3 regions of the Lactobacillus sp. UMNPBX15 genome follow, and region 3 is predicted to be linked to each of the others. Evidence: predicted binding sites of a transcription regulator. Region 3 holds the regulator's gene; each other region holds the start of a gene.

Region 1 (10,995 bases), on a different contig from region 3:
TTGTGTGGATCGTAATGAAGAGAGCAGGATATCGTGTAGGAAATGCTCCATTTTTTACTCTGCCAATGGAACGAGATGCTAAAAGTACTCATGGCTATTTGAAGAAAATTTCTGCCAAGAATATTCGCCCAGGTGATATTGTGATTGTTAATACTGGCAATGGTGTTGGTCAAAACGGACATGCAGCAATTGTTGATGGCAAATATGATGGTTGGGACACGCAAATTATTGAAGAGGGCGGCAACTTAGGTGTAGATGATGTGCACCGCTCTAGTTTAGGTAGCTCACTGAGCGATAAGCTGGCCAAAGGTCGAATCACTTATGCTCGCCCCGTTAAATAGTATGCTCTATGCTATAATTTTGCTAATCAATAAAGGATAATAAGAATGAAAAAGAACAGCACGCTTAAACATGTCTGGATTATGACGGCTGTCTATTGGGTAGTAGGTATTCTAAGTATTTTCTGGGGTAAGCTTGATCATACTTTTGCGTCTCAATTAAAAGAGATCAATAATATTTACGTGTTAGTTTTAATAATTATCTTAAGCTTGCCGCTACTTTTATCGCTGTTATTGTCGGTTAAAGTAAAAATGCCACGTTTGATCTGCAATCAACTAGTTGCTGTAATTTATCTATTAGTGGTAATTGCAGCAGGTGTAGCATATAACTTACAAAATATTATTGGCTACTTCTTCCCAATCATTCTCTTCATTATTATGGCGCTAGTTGCTGTTTTCTATGCTTTGGTTAAGACTTTTAGCAGCAGAAAAAGTGGTAAATATTTTTTTATTGATGGTAAAGATAAGAAAGAATGCCATGATTTCTGGGATGCTTATAAGAAGTACTATGTAATGGGATTAACTTACGGCATTATTGATGGTTTGATTACTGTAATTAGTTAAAAAAGTTAAGAAAAATCAAAATTAGCACTCAATTGAAAAAAGTGCTAATTTTTTCTTGCTTTTTTTCACAAAACAGTTTATTATCATATTTGTAAGTTAGCACTTAGCAAATAAGAGTGCTAATGATTAATAAAGTAATAAAAAATATAATGAAGAAAATTAAACATAAGGGGGACTAAACGTGTTACAACCAATTGGTGATCGCGTGATCGTTAAAGTTAAGAAAGAAGAAGAAGAAACTGTTGGTGGCATCGTTTTAGCATCAAATGCTAAGAAGAAGCCAACTGAAGGCGAAGTTGTAGCTGTTGGTGAAGGTGCTTACGCATCAAACGGTGAAAAGATTCCAATGGCTGTTAAGAAGGGTGACGTAGTTCTTTACGATAAATACTCAGGCACTGACGTTGAATACGAAGGTGAAAAGTACTTAGTCCTTCACGAAAAAGACATTTTAGCTATTGCTAAGTAATTTAGTTAAAATTTCCAACGATAATTAAGTAAATTAAGGAGCATAGATAATATATGGCAAAAGATATTAAATTCTCAGAAAATGCAAGACGTTCTCTTTTAAAGGGTGTTAATAAGTTAGCTGATACTGTTAAGACTACTATTGGTCCTAAGGGTAGAAACGTTGTTTTGGAACAAAGTTACGGCAACCCTGACATCACTAACGATGGTGTTACCATTGCAAAATCCATCGAGTTAAAGGACCACTACGAAAACATGGGTGCTAAACTTGTTGCTGAAGCTGCTCAAAAGACTAATGATATTGCTGGTGACGGTACTACTACCGCAACTGTTTTGACTCAAGCAATTACTAATGAAGGTATGAAGAACGTAACTGCTGGTGCTAACCCAGTTGGCATTCGTCGTGGTATTGAAAAAGCTACTGAAGCTGCTGTTAATGAATTGCACAAGATTAGCCACAAGGTTGAATCAAGAGACCAAATTGCTAACGTAGCTGCAGTTTCATCATCTTCAAAGGAAGTTGGTAACTTAATCGCTGACGCTATGGAAAAGGTTGGTCACGATGGCGTTATCACTATTGAAGATTCACGTGGTATCAATACTGAACTTTCAGTAGTTGAAGGTATGCAATTTGATCGTGGTTACTTATCACAATACATGGTAACTGACAACGATAAGATGGAAGCAGATCTTGATAATCCTTACATTTTGATCACTGACAAGAAGATCTCAAACATTCAAGATATCTTGCCACTTCTTCAAGAAATTGTTCAACAAGGTAAGTCATTATTGATCATTGCTGATGACGTTACTGGTGAAGCTCTTCCAACACTTGTATTGAACAAGATTCGTGGTACCTTCAACGTTGTAGCTGTTAAGGCTCCTGGCTTTGGTGACCGTCGTAAGGCTCAGTTACAAGATATTGCTGCTTTGACTGGTGGTACTGTGATTACTGATGACTTAGGTCTTGAATTAAAGGACACTAAGATTGATCAATTAGGTCAAGCTCGTCGTGTAACTGTAACCAAGGACTCAACTACTATTGTTGACGGTGCTGGTTCAAAGGATGCTATTCAAGAACGTGAAGATTCAATCAGAAAGCAAATTGAAGAATCAACTTCAGACTTTGACAAGAAGAAGCTTCAAGAACGTCTTGCTAAGTTAACTGGTGGTGTAGCTGTTATCCACGTAGGTGCTGCTACTGAAACCGAATTGAAGGAACGTCGTTACAGAATTGAAGACGCTTTGAACTCAACTCGTGCCGCTGTTGATGAAGGTTACGTTGCTGGTGGTGGTACTGCTTTAGTAGACGTTGAGAAGGCTATCAATGATCTTAAGGCTGATACTGCAGATGAAAATACTGGTATCCAAATCGTATTAAGAGCTTTGTCAGCACCAGTTCGTCAAATTGCTGAAAACGCAGGTAAGAATGGTGAAGTTGTTTTGAACCACTTACTCAAGCAAGAAAACGAAATTGGCTACAATGCTGCTACTGATACTTGGGAAAACATGGTAGATGCTGGTATCATTGACCCAACCAAGGTAACCAGAACCGCTTTGCAAAATGCTGCTTCAATTGCCGCTCTTCTGCTTACTACTGAAGCTGTTGTTGCAGAAATTCCTGAAGAAAAGCCAGCTAACCCAGCTCCACAAGCTGGTGCACCAGGAATGGGTATGTAATTATATATCTTAATGCTTTAGCATTTAGATATATAATTCTTGATTACGAAGTAATCAAGTTCATTTACAGTGCTTTAGCACTAAACTTATGCACAAACTCTCACTCTAGTTCAAAAACAAATATAATTAAAATGACTTCGAAGTTAAACAATCAGTTCAGCTTCGAAGTTTTTCTTTTTGTAGCGTATAATATTGTACGTAACTCTATCTAAAATACGAAATAGGAAAGAGACATAAATGACGGAAAAAACAACTCCAATGATGGAGCAATATTACGAAATTAAAAAACAATATCCTGATGCCTTTCTTTTTTATCGCGTCGGAGACTTTTACGAACTGTTTGAAGATGACGCAGTTAAAGGTGCACAGATTCTTGAATTGACTTTAACGCACCGATCAAATAGAACTAAGAATCCAATTCCAATGGCAGGTGTGCCTCATATGGCTGTGGATACTTATGTAAATACTTTAGTTGAAAAGGGTTATAAAGTAGCACTTTGTGAACAACTTGAGGATCCTAAAAAGGCCAAAGGCATGGTTAAACGGGGAATTATTCAATTAGTGACGCCGGGAACCATGATGAATGAAGGCCCAAATGATGCTAAAGATTCAAATTACTTAACATCAGTAATTACCACTAAGAGTGGCTTTGGTTTAGCCTACAGTGATTTATCCACTGGTGAAATTTATGCTACTCATTTAAAGAGTTTCGATGCTGTTTCCAATGAGCTCTTGTCACTTCGTACTCGTGAAGTTGTGTATAACGGGTCATTATCTGAACAAAACAAGGACTTTATGCACAAGGCAAATATTACGGTTTCAGCACCTACACCAATTGAAGGTGAACATGCTGAAATTTCTTATGTTGAACAGAATTTGACTAATGGGGCTGAAAAAGAGGCTACCCGTCAGTTAGTTGGCTATTTGCTTTCAACTCAAAAGAGAAGTTTAGCGCACTTGCAGATTGCCAAAAGCTATGAAGTAAATCAATATTTGCAGATGTCACATACTGTGCAGAATAATTTGGAATTGGTTGCTTCTGCCAAAACTGGCAAAAAAATGGGTTCACTTTTCTGGGTTTTGGATAAAACACACACTGCCATGGGTGGACGCTTGCTTAAGCAGTGGCTAGCTCGTCCATTATTAAACATGGATGAAATTAACCATCGTGAAGAAATGGTGCAGGCCTTGCTTGATGGCTACTTTACACGAGAAAATGCAGTTGATGCCTTAAAGGGTGTTTACGACTTGGAACGTTTAACTGGTCGAATTGCTTTTGGTAACGTTAATGCGCGCGAATTACTACAATTATCACGTTCTTTGCAGGCCGTTCCAGTTATTTTAGATGCTTTAGAGCAATCAGATTCAGATATCTTGGTCGATTTTGCTAAAAAAATTGATCCATTAAAGGGCGTTGCCGAAATGATTACTTCCACTATCGTGAAGGATCCACCTGTGTTGACTACTGAAGGTGGCCTGATTCAAGGTGGGGTTGATCCGCAGCTTGATCGCTATCGGGATGCCATGAACAATGGAAAAAAATGGTTGGCTGAGATGGAAGCAGATGAGCGGCAAAAGACAGGTATTGATAACTTAAAGGTCGGTTATAACAAGGTCTTTGGCTATTATATTCAGGTTTCTAACGGTAACAAGTCTAAGGTGCCACTTGATCGTTATACGCGTAAACAAACTTTGACTAACGCTGAGCGTTATATCACACCGGAACTCAAGGAACATGAGAATCTAATTCTTGAGGCACAGACACGGTCAACTGACTTGGAATATGATTTATTTGTTAAGCTGCGTGAGGACGTTAAGAAGTATATCCCTGCTTTACAAAAATTAGGTGGGCAACTAGCAGCGCTGGATGTTTATTGTGGTTTTGCGACAGTAGCTGAACAAAATAATTATTGCCGGCCAACTTTTCACGCAGATAATCAAGATATTAATGTGACTAACGGCCGTCATCCAGTTGTGGAAAAAGTAATGACGGCTGGTTCATATATTCCTAACGATGTCAAAATGGATGAAGGAACCAACATTTATTTAATTACAGGTCCTAACATGTCTGGTAAGAGTACCTATATGAGACAAATGGCTTTGATTGCGATCATGGCTCAAGTAGGTTCCTTTGTGCCAGCTGATAGTGCTGATTTGCCAATTTTTGATCAAATTTTTACAAGAATCGGAGCAGCTGATGACTTAATTTCAGGTCAAAGTACCTTTATGGTAGAGATGAGTGAAGCTAATGAAGCCTTGCAGTATGCTACTAAGCGCAGTTTGGTTCTCTTTGACGAAATTGGTCGTGGTACGGCTACTTACGATGGAATGGCTTTAGCTGGTGCAATTGTTAAGTACTTACACGACAAAGTGGGTGCTAAGGCATTATTTGCTACGCACTATCATGAATTGACAGTGATGGATGAGACTCTGGATCATCTGAAAAATATTCACGTTGGTGCTACCGAAGAAAATGGCAAGTTAATCTTCTTGCATAAAATCCTACCTGGACCTGCTGATCAAAGTTACGGAATTCATGTAGCTCAATTAGCAGGTTTGCCGCGCAACGTTTTGCGAGAGGCAACTAAATTATTAAAGCGGCTTGAAGCACAAGGCAGTGAACTAGCACCAGTTTCGCAGCAATTAGATTTATTTGCAGAGCCTGTGGAAAACAGTGTTGAAGAAACTGAAACACAAAATGACAAGCCCGCAATAACTGATGCACAACAAGATATACTTGATGATATTTCTAATCTTTATTTAGCAGATAAGACACCGTTGCAGGTTATGCAAATGGTAGCTGATTGGCAAAAAGATTTAAAGGATGACGATTAATGAGCAAAATTCATGAGTTATCGGAAACTTTAACTAATCAGATTGCAGCCGGAGAAGTAATTGAGCGCCCAGCTAGCGTAGTTAAGGAATTAGTAGAAAACTCGTTAGATGCTGGTGCTACTCGAATTCGCGTTGATTTTGTAGATACTGGTTTGAAACAGATTGTAGTTCAAGACAATGGGACGGGGATTGCACGTGATCAAGTTGATCTAGCCTTTACCCGACATGCGACAAGCAAGATTGCCAATGAACACGATTTATTTAAAGTTTCCACTTTAGGCTTCCGCGGAGAAGCATTAGCTTCGATTTCTGCTGTTAGCCATGTGGAAATTCTGACTGCAACTGAAAACGCAATTGGTATTCGAGCTAACTATAGTGGAGGCAATAAAAAAGGCCAAGAAGATGCAGCGGCTCGTAAGGGAACAAAAATTACAGTCAAGGATTTGTTCTTTAACACGCCAGCCAGATTAAAGTATTTGCGTAGTCCAAGAACTGAAATTATGAAGATTGTGGATATTATTAATCGACTTGCGTTAGGTTATCCACATGTGTCTTTCACTTTGTCAAATACTGGCAAAATTTTATTAAGAACGCCAGGAAATAATAATTTAAAGCAAACAGTTGCCAACGTGTATGGCCGTCATATCGCAGAAAAAATGGAAAAATTTGAGGCAAAAGACAGCGATTTTAAGATTACAGGTCTGATGTCTAAACCGGAATTAACACGTTCTACACGCAATTTTATTTCGATTCTCTTAAACGGCCGCTATATTAAAAATTTTCAATTAAATACTGCGATTCTGGATGGCTATGGCTCAAAATTAGCAGCGCGGCATTATCCGATTATTGTGTTAGCAATTAAAGTAGATCCTTTGTTAGTGGACGTTAACGTGCATCCCACTAAGCAGGAAGTTCGTTTATCCAAGGAAAAAGAACTGGGTCGTTTAATCACCAGTGCAATTAGTAATACACTTGTGGAAAAAGTTGAACAAATTAGCGCTTTTGCTAATTTGGAAAATAAACGTGATACGCTAGTTGATCAGCTTAGTTTTAACTTAAATCAAGATGTTGTAAATACAGCTCGTAAAAAAGAACCGGAAATTCGCGAACAAGAAAAGCCAAAATTTTTAACGATTGAATCTGATGATTCAGAAGATAATATTCAAAATGAGGCGGTAAAGCAGGATAGTGAAAAGAAATATGTTGATCTTAATCAGCCACGTGAAGATGATCAATATATCGTTACTAAGACTTGGAAACAAAATGTTGCTCTGCAGCAAGCACTAACGCCATTTCCTACAACTAGGACTAATCAGGAAGTCATTTCAAGTGGGGATGAAACTTTAGCTAATAATCTGCCTCGCTTGGTTTATGTTGGACAGACCGATACTTATTTACTTGCCCAACATAATGGCGACCTATTTTTAATTGATCAGGTTGCTGCTAGACGAAGGTTAAAATTTGAGCAAATTTTTCACATGATAACTGCCAAAAAAGTAGTACAACAAGGTTTGTTAACACCAATTATTTTAGAATTTGGTAATCTTGATTTTATGCAAATTAAGGATCAAGTAGAACAGATTAAGCAGGTTGGAATCTATTTGGAAGATTTTGGACAAAATAGTTTTATTGTTCGTTCGTATCCAACTTGGATTCACGATAATGTCGAAGATTCAATTCGGAAGATTTTAGATGGTTATTTGAATGTGGATAAAGGAAAGGCAAAGAACCTGTTTAGCCGGATAGCAGCAATGCAAGCTAAGCGAGAAATTACTGGCAAGATTAAATTATCTGCAGCTGAAGCTGAGCAAATTTTACTTGATTTACGCAAGTGTACTGATCCATATCATGATGCAGATGGACGGATAATTTTGGTTAGAATGAGCCAAAATGAATTGAGAAAAATGTTTAAGAAGGATGAATAATGTACGAATATTTTGAAGGTGTGATTACTGTGGTTACACCAAGCTATGTTGTAGTTGATGTCGGGGGCGTTGGCTACAAGGTCTATAGTCCTACACCTTTTGCCTATACTCAAGGCCAAAAAGCTAAGGTCTTTATTGAGCAAGTGGTGCGTGATACTGGCATTACTTTATATGGTTTTCAAAGTCAAGATGATAAGGGCTTGTTCTTAAAACTACTTAGTGTTAGCGGGATTGGTCCTAAGAGTGCAATGGCAATCATGGCAGCTGAGGATAGTAATTCTTTGGCGGAAGCGATTGAACAAGGTGAAGTTAAGTACCTAACTCGTTTTCCAGGTGTGGGTAAAAAGACGGCTTCACAAATTGTGCTTGATTTGAAGGGTAAATTAGGTGATTATGTTGCTCGGCTTGATCGTCCAGACAATGGTGAGAATGTGCCGCCAGCATTAAATGATGCACTGCTTGCTTTAATTGCTTTGGGTTATACCCAAAAAGAAGTGGATCGGATCACGCCTAAACTGGAGAAAGTTGCTGCAAATACTGCAGATCAATATATTAAAAAGGGCTTAGCATTACTGCTTAAAAAGTAGATCTTGGTATAATAGAACAGATGATTATTTTTTAAGGAAGTGAAACTGGTGGCAAAAGATCAAGTAACTTCAGGTGATATTGAGAATCCTGAAGAACAACAAATGGAACTTTCTTTGCGGCCGCAAACGCTCGACCAGTACTTAGGTCAAAAGCGGGTCAAAAAAGAAATGAGCATTTATATTAAGGCGGCGCGCCAACGTGATGAAGCATTAGATCACGTTTTGCTTTATGGACCACCGGGGTTAGGAAAGACAACTTTGGCTTTCGTAATTGCCAATGAATTGGGAGTTCATTTAAAGAGTACAAGTGGTCCGGCCATTGAAAAGTCAGGCGACTTGGTGGCACTTTTGTCCGACTTAGATCCTGGGGATGTTTTGTTCATTGATGAAATTCACCGTTTAGCTAAACCAGTAGAAGAAGTACTCTACTCTGCAATGGAAGACTACTATATCGATATTGTGATTGGCGAGGGGCAGACTACTCATGCAGTTCACGTGCCGCTGCCACCATTTACTCTAATTGGGGCAACGACTTTGGCTGGGCAATTGTCAGCACCTTTGCGTGATCGCTTTGGCATCGTAGAGCACATGCAGTATTACACTATCGATGAGCTAGAACAAATTGTTTTGCGTTCAAGTGATGTTTTTCACACTTCAATTGCGCCTGAGGCGGCCCATGAATTGGCACGACGCTCGCGTGGTACACCTCGTGTTGCCAATCGCTTACTTAAGCGGGTGCGTGATTTTGCGGAAGTTAAGGGAGAAAAAACAATTTCGCTCGAGACTACTGAAGGCGCGTTAAAACAATTGCAGGTTGACGATGAGGGACTTGATCAGACAGACCGCAGATTATTGAGAACGATGATCGAAGGATATAATGGTGGTCCTGTTGGTATTCGGACTTTGGCAGCTAATGTTGGTGAAGATATGGAAACGATTGAGTCACTATATGAGCCATATTTGTTGCAGCATGGTTTTATTTTACTCACGCCGCGTGGCAGAATGGTGACGGATAAAGCATATTTACAGTTAGGATTACCAATTCCAGGTGATAAATAGTCCCATTTTCTGTATAATGGTTATAATATCTAGAAAATAATTTTAATGAGGTGGAAATTTTGAACATTTTATTTTTAGCAAATGCCGGTGCTGCAGCAAGTAGCAACTGGATGATGATCGGTTTATTTATTATTTTGATCGCTTTCACTTACTTTGGTATGATTCGTCCTCAAAAGAAGCAACAACAACAAAGAATGCAAATGATGGACAAATTGAAGAAGGGTGACGAAGTCATCTTAGTTGATGGTTTGCATGGTAAGGTTGACAAGATCAACAGTGATAAGACTATCGTGGTTGATGCAGATGGCATTTACTTAACTTTTGAAAGAATGGCTGTCCGTCGTGTGATTCCAGTTGCTGCACCAGCAACTCCTGCAGCTGAAACTAAGGCTGAAGCTCCAGCAGAAAAGCCGGAAGAAAAAGCAGACGAAACTAAAAAAGAGGATAAGTAATCATATTACTTAAGAGCGTCATTTTAGGCGCTTTTTGTTTTGCTAAAAAAATCCTTGTTGTAAAATAGAAGTGACAATTTTAGTTCAAAGAAAGGGATCTGAAATGAAGAATATTCCCGTTGTAATGATTATTTTTGGTGGTAGTGGTGATTTGGCTCATCGCAAGCTTTATCCAGCTTTGTTTAATTTGTATGAACAAGGCTTAATTCACGACAACTTTGCAGTAATTGGAACTGCTCGTCGTCCTTGGTCACATGAGTATTTGCGTGAGCAGGTTAGTGATGCTATTCATGAAACGCACGATACTGTTGATGAAAATGAGTTGAAAGCTTTTGCAAGTCATTTTTATTATCAATCACATGATGTAACTAATGTGGAACACTATGAGATTTTGAAAAACTTGGCACAAGAGCTCGATGATCGTTATAGTGCACAAGGCAATCGTCTCTTCTACATGGCTATGGCACCAAGATTCTTTGGCACAATAGCAACGCATATTAATGACCAAGACTTGACTGGTAGTGGCTTTAATCGAATTGTAGTTGAAAAGCCATTTGGTCATGATTTGGCTTCAGCAGAGGAATTAAATAAGCAAATCACGGCTTCATTTGATGAAAATGATATTTTTAGAATTGACCACTATTTAGGTAAAGAAATGGTTCAAAATATCATGCCAATGCGTTTTACTAACCCAATGGTTCAAAATATTTGGTGCAGCAAGTATATTAAGAATATCCAAGTTACCTTGGCAGAACGTCTTGGCGTGGAAGCACGTGGAGGTTACTATGATACTTCAGGTGCTTTACGTGATATGGTACAAAACCATATTTTTCAAATTATTACTCTGCTAGCAATGCCAGAACCGAAGGATCTTTCTTCTGCTAGTGTTCACCAAGCCAAGCAAGATTTGCTTAAGAGTTTAATTATTCCTACGCCAGATGATGTCAAGAAATACTTTGTTCGTGGTCAATATTTGGGTAGTGATACTACTTTTGCTTATAAGCAAGAGCCAAATGTTGATCCAGAGTCAACTACTGAAACCTTCGTTGCAGGTAAAGTTAAGTTTAATGAGGGACCAATTGCTGGCGTA
Region 2 (10,995 bases), on a different contig from region 3:
GAAGCAAAAATTCTTTTAAATAAAAGCGTTTATGATCAGATCACTGCCGCTTTTCCAATCAAAAGTGACTTTACCCAAGAAAATTATTATTTTGATACAGCAGATGATTTATTAAAAAATCATCAAATTAGCTTGCGTATTCGAATCTATGCTACTCACGCAGAGCAAACAATGAAGGTACCGGATCCTAATCCTGTACAAAAGAATTTCCATGAAGTAATTGAAATTAATGATGAATTAACTCACGCTCAAGCTAAAAAATTAGTAGCAAAAAAGCATTTTAAATTCACTGGTAATATTGGCGCATATCTAGATAATCATTTTGCCAATGACCAAAAAAAGCTACGTCTTTTCACCTGGAGCAAAACCCGCAGAATTTTGATGAACGGGCCACAAAACTGTGAATTAACTCTAGATGCTACGTCTTATCCAGATAACTATCAAGATTTTGAATTAGAAATCGAAAATACTAATCCTGCTTTAATTCAAACAGTATTAACTAAACTTGAACAAGAATATGACTTTGAACAAACGGCTGCTAACACTAATCAAAGCAAAATAGCTCGTGCAAGCGCTCACCAAAAATAGTATATAGAAAATAAGGCATATTTTTTGTCACTTATTTTTTTTCTTGCTAAAGTAACTAATAGTAAATCACCAAAGAGGTCGAGATTATGTTTGAGATTTTTCTATTCATCAATCCAATAGGGATTTATTGTTATAACACTGAAAAACAGATTCGTAAAACCGTTGATGAATTAGGGGTCGACGTTTGTTATCACTATATTCCCATTGCAAATGTTTGTTTAATCAATGATGATGCGATTCGCCGACGCAAAGATGACCAGAAGTTGCCTGATATTAGTAATTTTTCTAGAGCAACTTATGAAGCATTAGAAAATTACCACGCGATTAGGCTGGTCTATGGCAACAAAAAAGCCCGTCAATACCTGTATGAATTACAAAAAAACTTGAGCAAAGATGCTTCAGCTTATACACCTGAGCTGCTTAAGCGGATCGCAAACAAATTACATATCAAGGATGCGGATATTCAGGCAATCAAACAAACTGATTACCTGCGTACTTCTATTGAAGAAGATCAAAAACTAGCCAACCAATGGAATATTAAAGCTACTCCTACCACCGTTATCTTTAACGAAGACAACGAGCAAAATGGAGTATTGCTAGAGGGACCAATCAATCAACAGGATTTAGTTAATCTAATGCTTCCAGATTGTCAAAAGTGTTTTTCAGACTATTTACCTGCGGAGCATCATTTACGCCTTATCTAAAGGCGTTTTATTTTTGCAAAAAATCACTAACCCGATCTCTTTCACCTGGGTTACGCCAAGTAGCAAAAACTTTATCAGGTAAATCATCAAGAGTTAATTTGCGTTCATAAAGCATCTCTCCTATTTTCAATCCTAACTTTGTTTTTTGCATAATTTGCTGGCGTAAATATTTTCTTTGAGTTGCAATGTTCAAAGAATATTCTTTTTTGAATGGCTTAAAGCGCCAAAAATCTTTTATCCCCAATTCATCAAGGACAAATGATTTACTTTGATAAACCAATTTATTAGCTACCGGTTCTTCTAAAACATTATATTTTAAGCAAAAACGATTTCTCTGTGGATTAATTTCTAAATAGTAATTCCCCCAAGCTTTATTTTGTCGAAAGAAAATCAACTGTGTGCGTTTCAATCGCCGTTTCAAATAGTGTCGCTGTCCCACAATCCAAATATCTTTTACACCAATTTTTTGATAAAGCTGATGCCGATGGTTAAATTCTTGTTGACTCAACGGCGCACATTGAACTTCAAACGCTAACTTAGCAGTTGCTAAGACATCTGCACGCAATTGTCCTTCAGCTAATGGAATCTCAACTTCTGCCGGAAAACCAGCTGCCGTCAAAGCTGACTTCAACAGCATTTTCGATTGGTGATGCTCCTCTTTTTCACCCATTAAGTTACTGTACTTCACAAGATGCTTAAAAAAGGCTGCTTTTTGCTCCGACATAACCAAAATTACTTTTTTATTGCAATGTGGACAGTGATAATTATCACGATTCAATTTCTTTTGCCTTGCATTAACTAAACATGCTTCGTCAACTGCAAGGACTAATTTCTTATTTAACATGGCTGCATACATTTTTCTCACCCATGTTTTATTACGTAAAAAAGAGACGGAATTTTGTCCCGTCTCTTTTTCTTTAAAGAATCTTAATAATTAGCTGCTTTTAAAAAGTAATGTCGAATCTGGCCTAAAGCATTTTGCATCAATAAGCATTTGCCTGTTTCTTCAACTACACGCATCTTATCACTATCGACCTTAAAACCAAATTCGTTGGCTATTGTCCACGCATCTGCTGGTTTAAGCTCCTCATATTCTTCATCAAGAAATGCCAAATTTAAGAAATATTGTCCATGCAAGTAATACAAGCTAGAAGCTAAATCATTTGCCTTAAGGTTATCAGCTAATTCAATTAGACTACCTAAATCATCAAAATAGTAAGCCTGAGTCTTGCGCGATCTCCAATCAGTTGGCTCATTGTTTTTATCATCTTGGTTAAAAAAGTTGTGAGTAGCTGGTCCTTGAGGAGCCGAATTTGAATTCATACTCTCCTCATCTAAATCAAAGAAACTTTTTGAATCATCCGAATTCGTTGATGATTGCTCATCCTTAGGAAAGCTATCACCCATTAGTTTCCTTAAATTCTGGGCATCGTCCGGCTTAACTTTGGTGATCATCAAATCTAATCCCCCATTATTAGGCATTACTTGAAATGATACTGGATCACCATTGGCAAATTCATGGTCTTCATCGACCTCATCAAGAATTTTATAGAAGAAGTCTTGAATCTTTTGTCTATTACCTAATAAATCAAGCATTCCCATCCCACGACGAGCCAATTCAGCTTTATCAATTCGAACTCTGATAGTATTCTTATCAATATGATCTACCTGCACAGGATCTCACCTCCATGAATTAATATATCTATTGTAGCGTATTTTTCGTTTAAAATAAAAGTGTTAGTCTCAACAAAAGCCTTAACTAACACTTTTCAATCATTTTATAAATCTGCAATCTTTTGTGCTTCAGCCAATTCCAACCGACGAACTTTTCGTGGCAAGAATCGACGAATTTCATCTTCATTGTAACCAACTTGAAGTCGACGATCATCCATAATGATTGGTCTTCTTAACAAGCTAGGATTCTTTTCTACTAAATCAAGTAACTGATCAATTGATAAATCATCTAAATTGATTCGCAATTGTTGAAAAGTTCTTGAGCGGGTAGAAATGATTTCCTCAGTACCATTTTCAGTCATCCGCAAGATCTTTAATAATTCTTTTTTAGTCAATGGTTCAGAAAAAATGTTTCTTTCCTTGAATGGAATATTATGTTTTTCAAGCCACGCTCTTGCCTTGCGACATGAAGTACAACTAGGAGAGACATATAAATCTACCATAAAAATCACGCTCCTCAGAACAAATATTTGTATACGTTTCTTTACTCATAGCTAGTATACCATATAAGCTTCTTTTTCGTAAGTGCTTAATTTATCGTTTACCTCTGCTATTTACTTAATACTAAAGATAAAACGTGAATTATTTGTGAAGATTTCGTTCATTTTGTTTAAAATTATTAAAAATAAAAAAAGAGACATCACAGTCTCTTTTTGCAAATTAAAACTACTTGTTCAATTTTTTCATTAAATTATTAACTAATTTTTCGTTGTCTTCAGCAGTTTCTGATACATAACAAGCTTCGTTAGCTAATTCCTTAATGTCAGCAGTGTTCAATTTCTTCATTAAGCTTCTGATACGTAAGATTGAAGTTGCACTCATTGAGTATTCATCAAGTCCCATTGAAAGTAAGATTGGGAACATAGTGTTATCACCAGCAGCTTCACCACACATACCACACCAAATACCGTTTTCATGAGCACCATCAATAGTGTGCTTAATCAAACGAAGTACTGATGGGTTATATGGTTGGTACAAGTATGACACATTATCATTACCACGGTCAGCAGCCATAGTATATTGAATTAAGTCATTAGTACCAATTGAGAAGAAGTCAACTTCCTTTGCAAATTGATCAGCTAAAACGGCTGCAGCAGGTACTTCAATCATCATACCGACTTGCAAGTCATCACCAATCTTAACGCCTTCTTTAGCGAGCTTATCTTTTTCTTCAGCTAAAATTTGCTTAGCTTCACGTAATTCTGCTAAAGTACCGATCATTGGGAACATAATTCCTAATGGACCGTATGCAGATGCACGAAGTAAAGCTCTTAATTGAGTTCTAAAGATATCCTTGTATTGCATAGAAAGACGGATAGCACGAACACCTAAGAATGGGTTCATTTCTTCTGGAAGATCCCAGTAATCAAGGTGCTTGTCACCACCGATATCACAGGTTCTGATAATGGTTTGTTTACCATTCATACCTTCAATAACTTCCTTGTAGGCATCAAATTGAGCTTCTTCAGTTGGAAAGTCACTAGAGTCCATGTACAAGAACTCTGTTCTGTACAAACCAATGGCTTCCGCACCATTATCCTTTACACCTGGCATATCATTAGGTGTACCAATGTTAGCAGCAATGATAAATTTCTTGCCATCTGCAGTAACTGATGGTTCATTCTTAAGCTTAGCCCATTCTGCCTTTTGCTTAAGGAATGCTTCACTCTTTTGCTTGTAATCAGCTACTTGAGCGTCACTTGGATCAATAATTGCATCCCCGTCAAGACCATCAGCAATTAACATATCGCCGTTCTTAACATCCTTAGTAATTGAGTCAGTACCAACAACAGCTGGCAATTCAAGTGAACGAGCCATAATTGCTGAGTGTGCTGTACGACCACCAATATCAGTAACAAAACCCTTAACATACTTTTTGTTAAGTTGAGCAGTGTCACTTGGAGTTAAGTCGTGAGCTACAACAATTACTTCATGATCGATTGAAGCAGGATTTGGTAATTCCTTACCAAGAAGGTGAGCCATAATACGCTTTGAAACATCACGTACGTCAGCAGCACGTTCTTGCATGTAAGGATTATCTGTCATCCCTTCAAAAATAGCAATAAACTTCTTAGCAGTCTCATCAAGAGCAGCTTCTGCGTTGATCTTTGAATCCTTAATTTCATTCTCAATGGCACCAGTAAATTCTGGGTCATTTAAAATCATTAAGTGTGCTTCAAAAACTTGAGCTTCTTCATCGCCCAAGCTTTCTTTAGCAATATCATGAATCTTTTCAACTTCAGCAGTTGAAGTCTTAATTGCATCGTTGTAACGAGCTACTTCAGCTTCAACATCAGCAATTGAAGATTTAGAGAATGAAAGATCAGGCTCCACAAGAAGATATGCTGGAGCAATAGCGATACCATCACTTGCAGCAATTCCTTTTAAAGTCTTGGTCATTATTCAGCTAAACCTTCTTTTTTCATAGTGTCGGCAATTGCGTCCAATGCGTCCTTTTCGTCATCACCTTCAGCAGTGATAGTAACATCAGCATTTTGACCAACACCAAGTGACATAACACCCATGATTGACTTCAAGTTTACTGACTTACCGTTGTATTCCAAGTTAACATCTGAGCCAAACTTTGAAGCAGCTTGTACTAAAAGAGTAGCTGGACGTGCATGAATACCTGTTTCTGCAATGATATGAAAATCGCGTTTTTCCATTATAAATATCTCCTTTAAATTGAAAAATTAAACTGGTAATAAATACCCATTCGAGTATTAGATTATCATGTTTTTACAGATTAGACAACTGCAATGTAACAGTTTACATTATTTATTCATCGGTATTCGTAGCGGTATACACAATCGCGCCGCCTCTTTCTGCCCTACCGGTAATATATTGTCTTTTTCCATAATTTCTAATAGTCTTTTGAAGATCAAACGCATCTTTTGGCTCAACTTTATACTCTTTTATCTCACCTGAGACTAATTGATCTAGAATTTTCTGATAATCCAAAAATATCACCACTCTTTTAAAATTTTATAATTTTTCCACTATTAATTCTACTATTTATATTCAATTTTCAAAAATATTAATATTTTGTTTGCGGTAACAAAAGCATTTCTTACAAAAAATAAGTGTTTGAGTCTTAGCACTTGACTACCAAGAGTGCTAATAATATAATTTTGGTACAGTTGAAAAGAAAGGCGGTACTATATTTTGCTTTGCCAAAATTGTCATGAGCGGCCCGCTTCTATTCACCTTTTCACTAAGGTTAATGGCCAAAGCCGCGAAATAGATTTATGTCAACACTGTTATCAAGAATTAAAAAATCAACAAGGAAATCAAGGAAAAATGAATAATAATGAATTTTTTGGCGACTTTGATGATTTATTCAACGCATTAAACGGAAATAACAACAATGCCGCAAACAATAATAATGAAATGAGAAATAACGATCCTAGAATGCAAATGGGGGGAGGCGCTGGTAATGGTGGTCAAAACGGCAGAAGCCTACTTGACCAATACGGAACAGACTTAACTGCCCTTGCTAAAAAAGGCAAAATTGACCCAGTAATCGGTCGTGATAAAGAAATTGCTCGGGTTATCGAAATTTTAAATAGAAGAACTAAGAACAACCCTGTTTTAATCGGTGAAGCAGGTGTTGGTAAGACTGCCGTTGTCGAAGGCTTAGCTCAAGAAATCGTAGATGGATCAGTACCAGCAAAATTGCAGAACAAACGAATTATTTCATTAAATGTTGTTTCACTTGTTCAAGGTACCGGTATTCGTGGTCAATTTGAACAAAGAATGGAACAATTAATTAAAGAATTACAACAAAACGACGATATCATTCTTTTTATTGATGAAATTCACGAAATCGTTGGTGCCGGTAATGCTGAAGGTGGCATGGATGCCGGTAACATTATTAAGCCAGCTTTGGCTCGTGGCGAATTGCAATTAGTTGGTGCTACTACCATCAAAGAATACCGCGATATTGAAAAAGACTCTGCTTTAGCTAGACGTTTTCAACCAGTTGAAGTTAAAGAACCTTCAATTGACGAAACAATTCGCATCTTAAAAGGTATTCAAAAACGCTACGAAGACTATCACCATGTTCACTACACTGATGAAGCCATTGAAGCTGCCGCAAAACTTTCAGCACGTTATATTCAAGATAGATTTTTACCAGACAAGGCTATTGACCTTCTTGATGAAGCAGGTTCTAGAATGAACTTAACCATTCCTTATATTGATAAGGATAAAATGCAAGAAAGAATTAATGCCGCAGAGCAATTGAAGGAAGAAGCCTTAAAAAACGAAGATTACGAAAAAGCAGCCTACTACCGTGATCAAATTGAAAAATATGAAAAGGTTAAAGATCAAAAGGTAGATCCTGACAAGTCCCCTGTTATTACTGATAAGATCATGGACAAGATCGTAGAAGAAAAAACAGGCATTCCTGTTGGTGATATTCAAAAGCAAGAAGAAAACCAACTGCAAAATCTAGCTGCTGATTTAAAGGCTCACGTTATCGGCCAAGACAAGGCTGTTGAAAAAGTAGCTCGTGCCATTCGTCGTAACCGAATCGGTTTCAACAAGTCAGGCCGTCCAATTGGTTCATTCCTCTTCGTTGGTCCAACTGGTGTCGGTAAAACTGAGTTAGCTAAGCAACTGGCTAAGCAAATGTTTGGCTCAGAAGATGCAATGATTCGTTTCGATATGTCTGAATACATGGAACAATACTCAGTTTCCAAATTAATTGGTTCTGCTCCAGGTTACGTAGGCTACGAAGAAGCTGGTCAATTAACTGAACAAGTTAGACACAACCCATATAGTTTGATCTTGCTTGATGAAATTGAAAAAGCTCACCCAGATGTTTTGAACCTCTTCTTGCAAATTCTTGACGATGGTCGTTTAACTGACTCACAAGGTAGAACAGTTTCATTCAAGGATACCATCATTATTATGACTTCTAATGCAGGACAAGGCATTAAGAACGCTAGCGTTGGCTTTACAGCAGAAAACGAAGATGAAGCTAATGAATCTGCTAGAAATAATATGAGCCAATTCTTTAAGCCAGAATTCTTGAACCGTCTTGATGATGTAATCGAATTTAATGAATTGACTAAGCCAGACTTGCTTAAGATTGTTGACTTAATGTTGCAAAATACCAACAATATGGTTAAGGATCAAGGCCTACACATTGATGTAACTGCTGCTGCAAAAGATAAATTAGTTGAAGATGGCTTTAATCCTGCCTTAGGTGCTCGTCCTCTTCGTCGTACCATCCAAGAAGAGATTGAAGATAATGTGGCTGATTTCAAACTTGATCATGCACAGGCTAAGAATTTAAAAGCCGATGTTGTTGATTGTAAAATTGTAATCAGTGATGAAGCAAATAATGAATAGGATTTAATAAAAGACAAAGTCCAAGTTATACCAAAAGATTTCGAAGCAATATTAGAAATCTTTTTTCTTAAAAATAAAAATATGCTACTCAATTTGAGGTATACTAAATTTGAAGAAGTAAAGCTAACAGAAACAGGTGAATTCCATGCATTTAATTGATGTAACCAATAATTACTCTGATTTGGTTCACAGTCAGCTCAACACTACCGATGCAAACTATGTTAAAGTTTATTCTCTTGGTAATACTTCAGTTATTTATACTGAAAGTAAGGATTCTATCGGTATTGCACTTGAAAACCATGACCGTCGTGTTCGCGAAGATGAGATTGAATTCGTAATCAAGCGTTTAATTAAAGATTATGATTCTTCATACACTTTGACTGTAGACAAGAGTCGTCATGTAATCGAAATTCACGTTGACAAGTAATCCAAATATTGTTGTATCAAAAGTGTCTGGAAAAAATAACTTCCAGATGAATGAAAACGATCAAGATTTTCTTTTTCAAGAATCTTGATCGTTTTTTCGGTCTCTTTAAATTTTTAACAATAAAAGATGGTCCTTCATCCATCTTCTTTGCCCATATTTGTTCAAAACCATCATAAAGGCCAATATCGGTTTCGACCTCTTTTTGCTTCGCAGATGCGTTCTGCGCATGCCAAATACGTTCTTCAAATGCCCGAAAACTGGCTCTAAGGTTTTAAAATCTGTTGGGTTAGGAAAAATGGCATAATCTACTACATATTGATCAGTAGTCGCTGCTTGAATATTGTAGCCTGGCTTCAACTGACCGTTTTTCATGTGGTCTTCCTTCATATGCATAAAGGTAGCGTCATGATCGGTCTTAGAGTAGCTGTTACGCCTAGCAGAAATTCTTCAGTCAGCTGGTTAATTTCTGCTTCAGTTTCTCGAGCCAATTTCTCCAAGCCTTGACTAGTTTGAACCTTTTCTTTTTCCATTTTTTTGACTACTTCTTTTTCTTTAGTAATCAATTCATCGTAAAGCTCAACTGCTTGACCTTTCAGCTTTTCATGATACTTTTCAACCGCTTTGCGCCAAACAAAAGTATAGCGGTTGGCATCAGCTTCGATTTTCGTACCATCGATAAAGACAGCACCTTCATTGATTAAGCCTTCATCTTCCAAAAGGTTGGTAAAGTAGATGAAGCTCTTTTTAATCAGTTCATTGGCATGATTGCTTGATTTATTTGTCCAATTAGCCGGTAAAGTATCTTACACGCGATTGTATTGCCATGTTTAGTAATACTTAAACTTAGAGTTCATCTCTCCAGATTAATACCGCTCACGATCGATCCCAATAAAGACACTGATCTTATTTAGATTAGAAAATCCGCGTACATCGCCTAGTTCAGCCAGGACTCTGACTGCCATGTTTTGGGCAAAAACAGGTATGCTTTCCAAGCTTTCTCTTTTTTGACTGAGCTTGATCAATCTTGTTACATAATATTTACCTGCAAGATTTCTACGCTATAACTGGCAGCCACAGGGTAAGCCTCTAACATTTCTTTAGCTTAGCAACAGTATTTCGTGCATATCTTGTACCAAAGCCCTTTAAATCTAATAGCCAGTTAACAAGATTCTCTTCTTCTGTTTGCCGCACTAAATTGCAGTGAGGACAGTACTCGATTATTTTCCAGTAATTATAGCCTGAAGTCGTACTGAATAAAGTTTCTATTTCAAGCAAAGTGGATTGCAGTACTTGATATAACAGTTACTTGCGGTCCGTTATTATCGATTTGAGTATTACTAAAATCTAATTAAGAAATCTTACACTACGGTAGTTATTACTGCATAAAATGGTAATAAATTTTTATTACGTTTAAATTTGTCTATCTTTTCCCAATTTTTTGGTATAACTTGCTTAACCGGTCTATTTACAACATGATTACTAGAATTATTCATACATATAGTCTGTGCAAGAGCACCTATTTTTTCAAGGTAAATTTCCAAATTGTGAGTATTACATACACTTAAGTTTAATGCTAAAACTGTAATTACAGATTCGAAAGTGGGATGCAAAAATGGATATTCCTTTTGAATAAATTCATCGGTTAAATAATTCTTTGAATCTTTATGATTCGTATAAGAAATAGGAATTACACTTTGTACATTTTCATCTGTTAATTTTGAAATTCTAGCTATATCAAAATTAGAAATTTCATTAAACTTATAGTTATTACGATTTAAATTCCAATTTGAAAGCATCCCATAGTATCTACCACTAGAGCGATGCTTAAATTTATCTATTACGAACCCAAATTTATCATAAATATTAGCTAATTTTGAAATATTTGTAAATGTAACAGTATTATAATCATCATAGTCTTTAAAAACAAAACTACAATCAAATAAAGTACTAATATAATTATAACATCCTAAAACATGCCCACTTTCAAGTACTTGCAGTGAATTATGAATAGAACTATAAGTACTTAGTGCTATTTCACGTTCTTTTACTATGTAAATTCTATATTTCTCAAACTCTAAACTATTACTTACATAATGACCCACATTTGAAGTTCCTGGAATTAATCCTACTAACTCTCTATTAGATATTCCAACAAAAATTTTAATTGTATAAAATGAACGTGCA
Region 3 (10,995 bases):
AAATGGCGGAATTAGGAGTAGATTATTTGGCTGTTTTACCATTTACTAAAAATTTCAGTCAAATTTCTGCACAAGAATTTGTCGATAATGTAATTGTCAGATTAAATGCTGATACCGTTGTTGCTGGCTTTGATTACACTTATGGTCCTAAGAATATTGCAAATATGGCTAATTTACCCCAATTTTCCAAAGGGCGTTTTAATATTGTAGTGATGCCAAAGCAAACTTTTAACGGTAGAAAAATTGGCTCAACTGAAATTCGTCAAGCAATTAAGGATGGTCAGATGGAATTAGCCACTGAATTAATGGGGCACCATTATGTAATGAGTGGTATCATTGGGCATGGTAAACGAAATGGTCATAAGCTAGGCTATCCAACAGCTAATTTGATTTGGGCAGAACATAAGGTGATTCCTAAAATTGGAGTTTATGCTACCAAGACTAAAGTAAATGGTAAGTGGTATAACTCCATGACTAGCGTTGGCTATAATGTAACCATTAATCAGGACAAGAAGATATATATTGAATCTAATATTTTTGATTTTAATGAAGATATCTATGGTAAGCCAATGAAGATCAAATGGTATAAATATACCAGAGGTGAGAAAAAATTTGCCGGATTACCTGAACTGAAAGAGCAACTTGAACGAGATGAGCAAGAAATTAGGGCTTATTTTAAGCAAAAGGGTTAAGAAGCTACGTACTTTGAAAAAAGTGCGTATTTTTTTGAATAAAATTAGCAATCTACTTGATTTAGTGCTAATTTCTGGTATCATATTAACTGTTAGCACCTGAGAGATGTGAGTGCTAAAAGTGAGGGCGATATAATATGTTGACCGAGCGTCAAGAGCTTATTTTAAAAACAATAATTACAGACTTTACACAAAGTCATGAGCCAGTAGGTTCAAAGACCGTAATGAAGCAGTTGCCAATTAAAGTTTCAAGTGCAACGATTAGAAATGAAATGGCCGTGTTGGAAGAGCAGGGGTTAATTGAAAAAACTCACTCTTCAAGTGGTCGAATTCCTTCAAGCGAGGGCTATCGTTATTATCTTGATAATTTAGTTGAGCCGTTGCAATTACCAGAGTCTGTTTATAATACAATAGGAAGCCAATTAGATCGACCTTTTCATCAAGTAAATGAAATTGTACAAGAAGCTGCACGAATTCTGTCAGATTTAACTAACTATACCGCATTTGCGGAAGGACCTGAAAGTCATGATGTTAGAGTCACAGGATTTAGAATTGTACCGCTGTCTCAACGACAGATTATGGCAATTTTGGTTACAAGTGATGGTAACATTCAAAATCAGGTATATGCTTTGCCACATAATATTCACGGCGAAGAAATTGAAAAGGCTGTCCGCATGATTAATGATCAGTTAGTCGGAAAGAGCCTAAATGAAATCAACGTTTCGTTGCTAAGTGAATTAGCTAAAAACGAATTAGGCGGCGAACATGTGACTGAATTGCTTAGTTTAGTTGAAGATGTCGTAAAAGATGCAGCTAGTGAGCAGATGTATGTGGATGGACAGATTAATTTGCTCAATAATACTTCTGAACATGATGTAAATGACATTCGTTCTTTGTACGAGTTGATTGATCATAATAATCTGTTCACTAATTTAATGGATGCAAAGGTGGATCCAAAGTCTGGAAATTATCCAGTAAAGGTTAAGTTGGGATCTGAATTACCCAATGATTTATTAAAAAATTATAGTTTGCTGACAGCTGAGTACAGTGTTGGCTCCCATGGTAAAGGAACTATTGCTTTACTTGGGCCAACGAATATGCCATATTCACAAATGATTGGGTTGCTTGAATATTTTAGAAATGAACTAGCTAAAAAGTTGCTTGATTATTACGGCAAGTTTCAATAAAGGAGGTTAGCCGTGAGTAAAGAAGAATTTCCAAGTGAAAAAAATCTAGAGCAAAAAGAAAAGACTTCTGAGCCTAAGGCTAAAAAAGAAGCCGATAAAGGTGAAGAAAAGAAGCAAGAAAAAAATAAACAAGATCAAAAATTAGCTAAAGAATTAGCTGATTTAAAAGATAAGAACAAGGATCTTGAAGATAAGTATTTGCGTAGTGAAGCAGAAATTCAAAATATGCAAAATCGCTACACTAAAGAACGTGCTCAATTAATTAAGTACGAATCTCAAAGCTTAGCGAAGGACATTTTGCCAGCAATGGACAATTTGGAAAGAGCCCTAAGCGTTGAGGCCGATGATGATGTGTCTAAGCAGTTAAAGAAGGGCGTGCAAATGACCCTGGATGCACTTGTGAAGGCAATGAAAGATCACGGTGTAGTTGAGATTGAGGCTGATGGCGTTAAATTTGATCCGACATTACATCAAGCTGTTCAAACAGTAGCAGCTGAGAATGATGATCAAAAAGATCACGTTGTTCAGGTTTTACAAAAAGGATATCAATATAAGGATAGAACACTAAGACCAGCAATGGTTGTAGTTGCTCAATAAGAGAGGAAGCTAATATATGTCAAAAGTTATTGGGATTGACCTTGGGACTACTAACTCAGCAGTTGCAGTTCTTGAAGGTAAAGAACCAAAGATTATCACTAATCCAGAAGGTAACCGGACTACTCCTTCAGTAGTTGCATTTAAAGATGGTGAAATTCAAGTCGGTGAGGTAGCAAAGCGTCAAGCTATTACCAACCCTAATACCATTGTTTCAATTAAGCGTCACATGGGTGAAGCTGATTATAAGGTTAAAGTTGGTGATAAGGAATATACACCACAAGAAATTTCAGCATTTATTTTACAATATATTAAGAAATTCTCAGAAGATTACTTGGGTGAAGAAGTTAAGGATGCTGTTATTACTGTTCCTGCTTACTTCAATGATGCTCAACGCCAAGCTACTAAGGACGCTGGTAAGATTGCTGGTTTGAATGTGCAAAGAATTATTAACGAACCAACTGCTTCAGCATTAGCCTTCGGTTTAAATAAAGACCAAGATGAAAAAGTCTTAGTATACGACCTTGGTGGTGGTACTTTTGATGTTTCTGTATTGCAATTAGGTGATGGTGTCTTTCAAGTATTGTCAACTAATGGTGATACTCATCTTGGTGGTGATGACTTTGATCACCGTATCATGGATTGGTTAATTAAGAACTTTAAGGATGAAAATGGTGTTGATTTGTCGAAGGACAAGATGGCAATGCAACGCTTAAAGGATGCTGCAGAAAAAGCAAAGAAGGACTTGTCAGGTGTATCAAGTACTCATATCTCACTTCCATTCATTTCTGCTGGCGAAGCTGGTCCATTACACCTTGAAGCAGATTTAACTCGTGCTAAGTTTGATGAATTAACTGCTGACTTGGTAGAAAAGACTAAGGTACCATTTGACAATGCATTGAAGGATGCAGGTCTTACTGTTAATGACATTGACAAGGTTATTTTAAATGGTGGTTCTACTCGTATTCCAGCTGTTCAAAAGGCAGTTAAGGAATGGGCTGGTAAGGAACCTGACCATTCAATTAACCCTGATGAAGCTGTAGCTATGGGTGCAGCAATTCAAGGTGGTGTTATCTCAGGTGATGTTAAGGATATTGTTTTACTTGATGTTACCCCATTGTCACTTGGTATTGAGACCATGGGTGGTGTCTTCACTAAGTTAATCGACAGAAACACTACTATTCCAACTTCAAAGAGTCAAATCTTCTCAACTGCAGCAGATAATCAACCAGCTGTAGATGTTCACGTATTGCAAGGTGAACGTCCAATGGCTGCAGACGACAAGACTCTTGGCCGCTTTGAATTAACTGATATTCCACCAGCACCACGTGGTGTTCCTCAAATTCAAGTTACCTTCGATATCGATAAGAACGGTATTGTAAATGTATCTGCTAAGGATATGGGTACTGGCAAGGAACAAAAGATTACTATTAAGAGTTCATCCGGTTTATCAGATGAAGAAATTAAACGTATGCAAAAGGATGCTGAAGAACACGCTGATGAAGATAAGAAGCGTAAGGAAGAAGCAGACCTTAGAAACGAAGTAGATCAATTAATCTTTACTACAGATAAGACTTTGAAAGATACTAAGGATAAGCTCTCTGATAGCGATCGTAAGCCAGTTGAAGATGCTCTTGAAGCTTTGAAGAAAGCCCAAAAGGACAACAACTTGGATGAAATGAAAGAAAAGAAAGATGCTTTATCCAAGGCTGCTCAAGACTTAGCTGTTAAGTTGTATCAACAAAATGGTGGTGCTGCTGGTCAAGCTGGTCCACAAGCAGGTCCTCAAGGCCCACAAGGTGGTAATTCAAATAATGGCAACAACGGTGATGCCCAAGATGGTGAATTCCACAAAGTAGATCCAAATAAGTAATGGGTTTATAATTAAACAAAAGGAGAAAAGAACTACCCATTGAGTAGTTCTTTTCTTTTGAGAATACAAGGAGTTCAAATAGATGGCACAAGAAGATTACTATAAAGTACTTGGCGTAGATCGTGACGCCAGTGATCAGGAAATAAGTAGGGCATATCGTAAATTAGCCAAAAAATATCACCCAGATTTAAACCATGAACCTGGAGCTGAAGAAAAGTATAAGCAGGTTAACGAAGCCTATGAGGTTTTGCACGATAAGCAAAAACGTGCGCAGTATGATCAATTTGGTTCTGCTGGTGTAAATGGTCAAGGTGGCTTTGGTGGTGGAGCTGGTCAAGGCTTTGGCGGTGCCGGATTTGATACTTCTGGCTTTGGTGATTTTGGCGATATCTTTGGCGATATTTTTGGTCAAGGCCGTCAACAGAGGGTTGATCCAACTGCACCACAACGTGGCCAAGATTTGGATTATCAATTGACAATTGATTTTATGGATGCCATTAAGGGCAAAAAGACCCAGGTCAGCTATACTCGAAGCGAAACTTGTGAGACTTGTGGCGGTAATGGTTGTGAAAAAGGTACACATCCAATTACCTGTGATAAATGTCATGGAACTGGTTATATGACAATTACTCAACAATCAATGTTGGGCATGATCCGTCGTCAAACCACTTGTGACAAATGTCATGGTCGTGGTGTGATTATTGAGCATCCATGTAAAACCTGTGGCGGTAAAGGAACAGTTGACCGTAAGAATACTATTGAAGTGGATATTCCAGCGGGAATCGACAATGGTCAACAACTTAGATATCAAGGCCAAGGCGAAGCAGGTATAAATGGCGGACCATATGGTGATTTATATATTAACTATCGAATTAAACCATCTAAAGATTTTGAGCGTCGTGGCCAGACTATTTATACAGAAGTACCAATCTCATTTGCTCAGGCTACTTTAGGAGATGAAATTAACGTTAAGACTGTGCATGGTGATGTAAAGCTAACTATTCCAGCTGGTACGCAACCTAATAAGAAGTTTACTTTGCGTGGACAGGGTGTGCCATATCTTCGTGGTAATGGCAATGGTGATCAAATTACTACAGTTAATATTGTTATTCCAAAGCACATTAATGATAAGCAAAAGAAAGATTTGACCAACTTTGTTCATGATGGTGGTGGCAATATTACACCACAAGAAAAAGGATTTTTTGAACGCTTAAAAGATAAGTTTAATATGTAAATGCTAAAAAAGGTTTCTACTTTGTCGGTAGAAATCTTTTTCTATGAAAAAATATTATTTTATTTTGTTTTGTTTAGAAGATAACTGTTTGCTTTTTTTAAGATTAATTGAAGTTCTTTGTAGCTGAATTCTTTGTAATTTTGTGCAGCCAGACATTTTTGAGCTTCATCATAACTTAACCAGGCACTTTGACGAATTTCGCTTTCTTGTAGTTTAATTTGTTGTCCTTCAATAAATTCTGCTAAAAAGAAAGTAACCTCTTTTTGGCGATTTTTTGTTAAATGGTATGTATCAACTTGATGAAACGTAAAGTCAAATTTAGGGTTAAGACCCACTTCCTCATAAACTTCTCTTTGTGCAGCGTCCTCATTAGATTCTGTTCCTTCTAAATGTCCTTTAGTAAATCCCCAAGCACTTGGAAATTGTTTATAAGGTTGACTTTGAATCATTAGATATTCTAGTTGTGATTTCTGTTTGCGCCAGATGATAGCACCGGCTGATTTTTCAGTTATCATCATTAAACTCCTTGTATTATTAAATTTGGAAATTATTATGCTACAATTTCGTGATTTTATCTAGCTTTGCTATAATAATTATTACATAGTAAAGGGTGAACGATTTTATGGATTTAGAAAAATTAAAAGACTATCAAAAACATATTCGAAATTTTGCGATCGTGGCACACATTGATCACGGTAAATCAACTATTGCTGACAGAATTTTGGAATTAACTGATACTGTTAGTCAGCGTCAACTTAAGAATCAAATGTTAGATGATATGCCGCTCGAACGCCAACGGGGAATTACTATCAAGATGAACTCTGTTGAAGTTAAATACCATGCTGAAGATGGTGAAGACTATATTTTCCACTTAATCGACACACCAGGGCACGTAGACTTCTCTTATGAAGTATCACGCTCTTTGGCTGCTTGTGAAGGGGCTTTGATGGTAGTTGATGCTTCTCAAGGTGTACAAGCTCAAACTTTAGCTAACACCTATCTAGCAATTGATGATGATTTGGCAATTTTGCCAGTTATCAATAAGATTGACTTGCCATCAGCTGATGTTCCTAAAACAAAGGAAGAAATTGAAGAGATGCTCGGCTTAGATGCTTCTGAAGCTGCTGAAGTTTCAGGTAAAACTGGTCAAGGCATCAAGGATATGTTGGAAAAAGTGGTTAAGGACATCCCGGCGCCAGCTGGTGATATTGAAGCACCACTGAAAGCCTTAATTTTTGATTCAAAGTATGATGATTATCGTGGTGTGGTAATGTCCGTTAAAATTGAAGATGGCATGGTTAAGGCAGGCGATCGGATTCAAATTATGAATACCGGTAAGGAATATGAAGTTACCGAGGTTGGTGTTTCAAGTCCTCATCCAATTAAGAAGGATGTCCTGATCGCCGGGGATGTAGGCTACATTACTGCTAATATCAAGTCAGTTCGTGAAACTCGGGTTGGTGATACGATTACTCAAGCAGATAATCCTACTGCAGAAGCTCTGCCAGGCTATCGTCAAATTCCACCAATGGTATATTCAGGTATGTATCCTGTTGATAATCGAGACTATGAAGATTTAAAGGAAGCCTTGCAAAAACTACAACTGAATGATGCTGCCTTGGAATTCGAACCAGAAACTTCAACGGCCTTGGGCTTTGGTTTCCGTTGTGGCTTCTTAGGCTTGCTTCACATGGATGTAGTTCAAGAAAGATTAGAGCAAGAATTTGATCTTGACTTGATCATGACAGCGCCATCGGTTGATTATCATGCAATTATGAACGATGGTTCAACTAAGGTTATCGATAACCCGTCTGATTTACCTGATGCAGGGGAATACAAAGAAGTGCAAGAGCCTTATGTTAAGGCAGAGATTATGGTGCCAAATGACTTTGTTGGTCCGGTAATGGAACTTTGTCAACGTAAGCGTGGCGAATTTGTCACTATGGATTATCTTGATAAGTATCGTGTGAATGTTATTTACAACATGCCATTAGCTGAAATTATTTTTGACTTCTTTGATGATTTAAAGTCATCGACTAAGGGTTATGCTTCATTAGACTATGAAATTACAGGTTACCGCGCAACTGATTTAGTTAAGATTGATATTTTGCTTAACAAGGAGCCAATTGATGCCTTGAGCTTTATTGCTCACAGATCGGAAGCTCAAGACCGGGCTCGACAAATGACTTCAATGCTGAAGAAACTAATTCCACGGCAAAACTTTGAAGTAGATATTCAAGGTGCAATTGGTGCTAAGATTATTTCTCGTGCAACCATTAAGCCATATCGTAAGGATGTTACTTGGAAGATTCATACTGGTGACCCAGATCGTCGTGCTAAATTGCTAGAAAAGCAGAAACGTGGTAAGAAACGCATGAAGGCTGTTGGGCGGGTAGAAGTGCCTCAAGATGCCTTTATGGCAGTGTTGAAGATGAACGATGACGATATCAAGGGAAAATAAAATGGCTAAAAAGAAAACAAATATTAGTAGAATTATACTACGAGTTTTGGGCATTATCCTTTTAATCGTTGGTGTGGCGCTAATCTTTAATAAACAAATTAGCAATCAAATGATTCGTCATAATCAGCAATCTACTCTCAACGGCTTGAATAAAAGTAAAGTTACGGAAAATCTACGTAAAAAAGGGATGTATGATTTTAGTAAAGTAAAATCATTGGGAATAGCGCAAGCAACAAGATCACAAGTTAAGAAAACTTCTGGTGCGATTGGTGCGTTAGCAATTCCTGATGTAAATATGTCCTTGCCAATTATGTTAGGCATGAGTGATGATGCCATGTCGACAGGCGGTGGTACGATGCGAGCTGATCAAGTGATGGGTAAGGGAAATTATCCTTTGGCGGGTCACTATATGACAGCAAAAGGTATCTTATTTTCACCATTAGAAGATGTCAAAAGGGGAGAGTTAATTTATCTAACTAATCTTAATAAAGTATATGTTTATCGAATTTATATGAAAAAGATTGTTGATCCTACAGCTGTTTGGCTAGTTGATAATACGAAGAAAAATATCGTAACTTTGATCACTTGTGCTGATGGGGGCAAGAATCGCTGGGCTATCCGTGGCAATTTAATTAAAACGGAAAAAGCTACCGATAATAATTTAAAGATTTTCAAGTTAAAATAAAAATCTACAATCTTTAACCTGATTTAGATTTGCGTTAAAATTATAATAGATTTTGTAATAAAGACACTCAATCATGAGTGCCTTTTCGTTTTGAAAAAAACATAAGGTGTTTGATAATTAATGAAATGGCAAGAAAGAACAGCTCAAGAATTAGCACCAGACTTAGTTGAAAAGTATCAATTGAGTCCAATCGCAGCTACGTTATTTGCTTTACGCGGTATTAATACGGACGAAAAGCTCGATTTTTGGTTTAATGCTACAGAAGATAATTTAGCTGATCCAGCACTTATGCACGATATGGATAAAGCGATTGAGCGAATTAATCAAGCAATTGATAATGGTGAAAAAATTACTATTTATGGCGATTACGATGCCGATGGGATTACCGCAACAACCATTATGACAGAGACATTAAGTATTTTGGGTGCAGATGTTCATTATTTTATCCCTGATCGCTTTAAAGATGGTTATGGTCCTAATTTAGCTCGATACCAAGATATTGTAGCTGATGGAACTAAATTAATTATCACAGTTGATAATGGAGTTACTGGGATTGAAGAAGTTAAATATGCGCAGGAGCATAGCGTTGATGTGATTTTGACAGATCATCATACTTTTCAGGAAGAAAAACCAGCTGCTTATGCAACTGTCCATTGTAATTATCCTGGGCAAAAATATCCTTTTGATGACTATTGCGGTGCTGGAGTCGCTTATACAATTTGTCGTGGTTTAATGCAAGATACGATGCCCGAATTACTTGATTTAGCAATGATCGGTACGATCGGTGATATGGTTAAAGTCACGGGTGAGGGTCATATTATTGTTAAGCGTGGCCTGGAAATGCTTAATCAAACAGAGCGACCTGGTTTGCGTGCTTTAATTAAAAATGCTGGTCTAACTTTAGGTGGAATCAATGAGACTGATGTAGGATTCAATATTGCTCCACGTTTGAATGCTGTCGGCCGGTTAGATAATGCTAATTTGGCGGTTGAGCTTTTACTAAGTGATGATGACCTTGAAGCACAAAAAATTGCTGATAGGATTGAAGAACTTAATAATCAGCGTAAAGAGTTGACCACTCAAGTTTATGAAAAATGTATGGATTTGATTCAAAAAAATAGCTGGCAGAAGCAAAATACTTTAGTTTTATATGATCCAGAATTTCATGAAGGTGTCTTGGGGTTAGTTGCTAATAAGATTGTTGAAAAAACACATAAGCCGACAATTGTTTTAACTAAAAATGCTGCAGGTGAAATTAAAGGATCAGGTCGTTCATTTACTGGATTTAATTTATTTAATGCATTGAATCCTATTAAAGACCAATACTTAACAAAATTTGGTGGTCATGATTTTGCTTGTGGCTTGTCAATGGAAGAAGAAAAAATTGCTCCGTTACGAGATCAATTTGAAAATAATTTCCAAGTCGAGGGTGGTCTTGAAACTAAAGATTATGATATGGAACTACCTATGAAAGGATTAAGTCCGCAAACTTTAGCGCAAATCAACCAGGTAGGACCTTTTGGTACGGGTGATCCACAACCAATTTTTAGTATTTCTGATCCAACGATCACTCACTTTTTTAAAATGGGTAAAGATAAGAATCACGTTAAATTTACTGTTAACAAGCAAGGTGGAAATTTAGCGGTAGTTGGTTTTAATAAGGGCTTTTTGAATAATAATCTTTTACCATTTATTTCTAAAATTTTTGTGCAGTTATCATTAAACACTTACCGAAAGCAAATTTCTTTACAAGGAATTATGACTGGTCTCGCTTTTGCTTCCCCTAAATTAGCCGTCCCAATGCCGGTAATCGATTTACGTCAAGAAAAATATGTGATGGGTTTTGCTGATCGCTATCTATTATTTGATCAAAAAAATATTCCGATTGTGCGTAATAGACTGCAAATCGATGAAGATAAGATTAGTTTGGTTAAAGATTATGATCAAACAGGTGAAACGATCGCTTTACTTGATGTGCCACGTAATCAAGTTGAGTTGGATGAAGCTTTGGAAAAGAATTACCAACAGATCTATTTGCGTTTTTTGCTTGATCAATTACCAGTCGAGCAAATTCCAGCTAAAAGTTATTTTGGAAATGTTTTAAAGTATATTTATAGCCATCCAACATTAACCCCAGCAGATTATCGAACCGTAGCACCATATTTAGGTTTAGATTATGATAGTGTGCTTTTCATTCTGAGAGTATTTTTTGAACTTGGTTTTGTAAAACTAGACGAAGGCAAGCTAGTCGGTGCCCCAGCTCCTAAGA

What was found. The regulator HrcA, encoded in region 3, represses chaperone genes, less so after heat shock. The targets are predictions, from matches to a motif close to TTAGCACTCNNNNNNNNNGAGTGCTAA.
Region 1: groES (co-chaperone GroES) is a predicted target of HrcA. The motif match lies at 924-950, and genes of this name have one in related genera.
Region 2: CP366_RS00735 (ATP-dependent Clp protease ATP-binding subunit) is a predicted target of HrcA. The motif match lies at 6,121-6,147, and genes of this name have one in related genera.

What each region holds. Positions count from the first base shown of each region.
Region 1 covers NZ_PCYV01000022.1:821-11,815, forward strand. Annotated here, with positions in the region: gene CP366_RS06360 (NlpC/P60 family protein) at 1-341, shown strand, start outside; gene CP366_RS06365 (hypothetical protein) at 387-902, shown strand; gene groES (co-chaperone GroES) at 1,084-1,368, shown strand; gene groL (chaperonin GroEL) at 1,422-3,047, shown strand; gene mutS (DNA mismatch repair protein MutS) at 3,306-5,882, shown strand; gene mutL (DNA mismatch repair endonuclease MutL) at 5,882-7,807, shown strand; gene ruvA (Holliday junction branch migration protein RuvA) at 7,807-8,394, shown strand; gene ruvB (Holliday junction branch migration DNA helicase RuvB) at 8,434-9,453, shown strand; gene yajC (preprotein translocase subunit YajC) at 9,513-9,905, shown strand; gene zwf (glucose-6-phosphate dehydrogenase) at 10,009-10,995, shown strand, end outside.
Region 2 covers NZ_PCYV01000001.1:134,389-145,383, forward strand. Annotated here, with positions in the region: gene CP366_RS00695 (CYTH domain-containing protein) at 1-588, shown strand, start outside; gene CP366_RS00700 (DsbA family protein) at 675-1,292, shown strand; gene CP366_RS00705 (competence protein CoiA) at 1,300-2,148, opposite strand; gene CP366_RS00710 (adaptor protein MecA) at 2,220-2,966, opposite strand; gene spxA (transcriptional regulator SpxA) at 3,071-3,469, opposite strand; gene ptsP (phosphoenolpyruvate--protein phosphotransferase) at 3,693-5,426, opposite strand; gene CP366_RS00725 (phosphocarrier protein HPr) at 5,426-5,692, opposite strand; gene CP366_RS00730 (hypothetical protein) at 5,805-5,987, opposite strand; gene CP366_RS00735 (ATP-dependent Clp protease ATP-binding subunit) at 6,192-8,384, shown strand; gene CP366_RS00740 (DUF1827 family protein) at 8,530-8,811, shown strand; partial or broken gene CP366_RS10610 (IS5/IS1182 family transposase) at 9,070-9,587, opposite strand; gene CP366_RS10615 (transposase) at 9,675-9,803, opposite strand; gene CP366_RS00750 (hypothetical protein) at 10,170-10,913, opposite strand.
Region 3 covers NZ_PCYV01000016.1:4,576-15,570, reverse strand. Annotated here, with positions in the region: gene ribF (riboflavin biosynthesis protein RibF) at 1-692, shown strand, start outside; gene hrcA (heat-inducible transcriptional repressor HrcA) at 830-1,879, shown strand; gene grpE (nucleotide exchange factor GrpE) at 1,892-2,476, shown strand; gene dnaK (molecular chaperone DnaK) at 2,493-4,346, shown strand; gene dnaJ (molecular chaperone DnaJ) at 4,429-5,580, shown strand; gene CP366_RS05285 (bis(5'-nucleosyl)-tetraphosphatase) at 5,640-6,095, opposite strand; gene lepA (translation elongation factor 4) at 6,203-8,041, shown strand; gene CP366_RS05275 (class A sortase) at 8,043-8,726, shown strand; gene recJ (single-stranded-DNA-specific exonuclease RecJ) at 8,847-10,995, shown strand, end outside.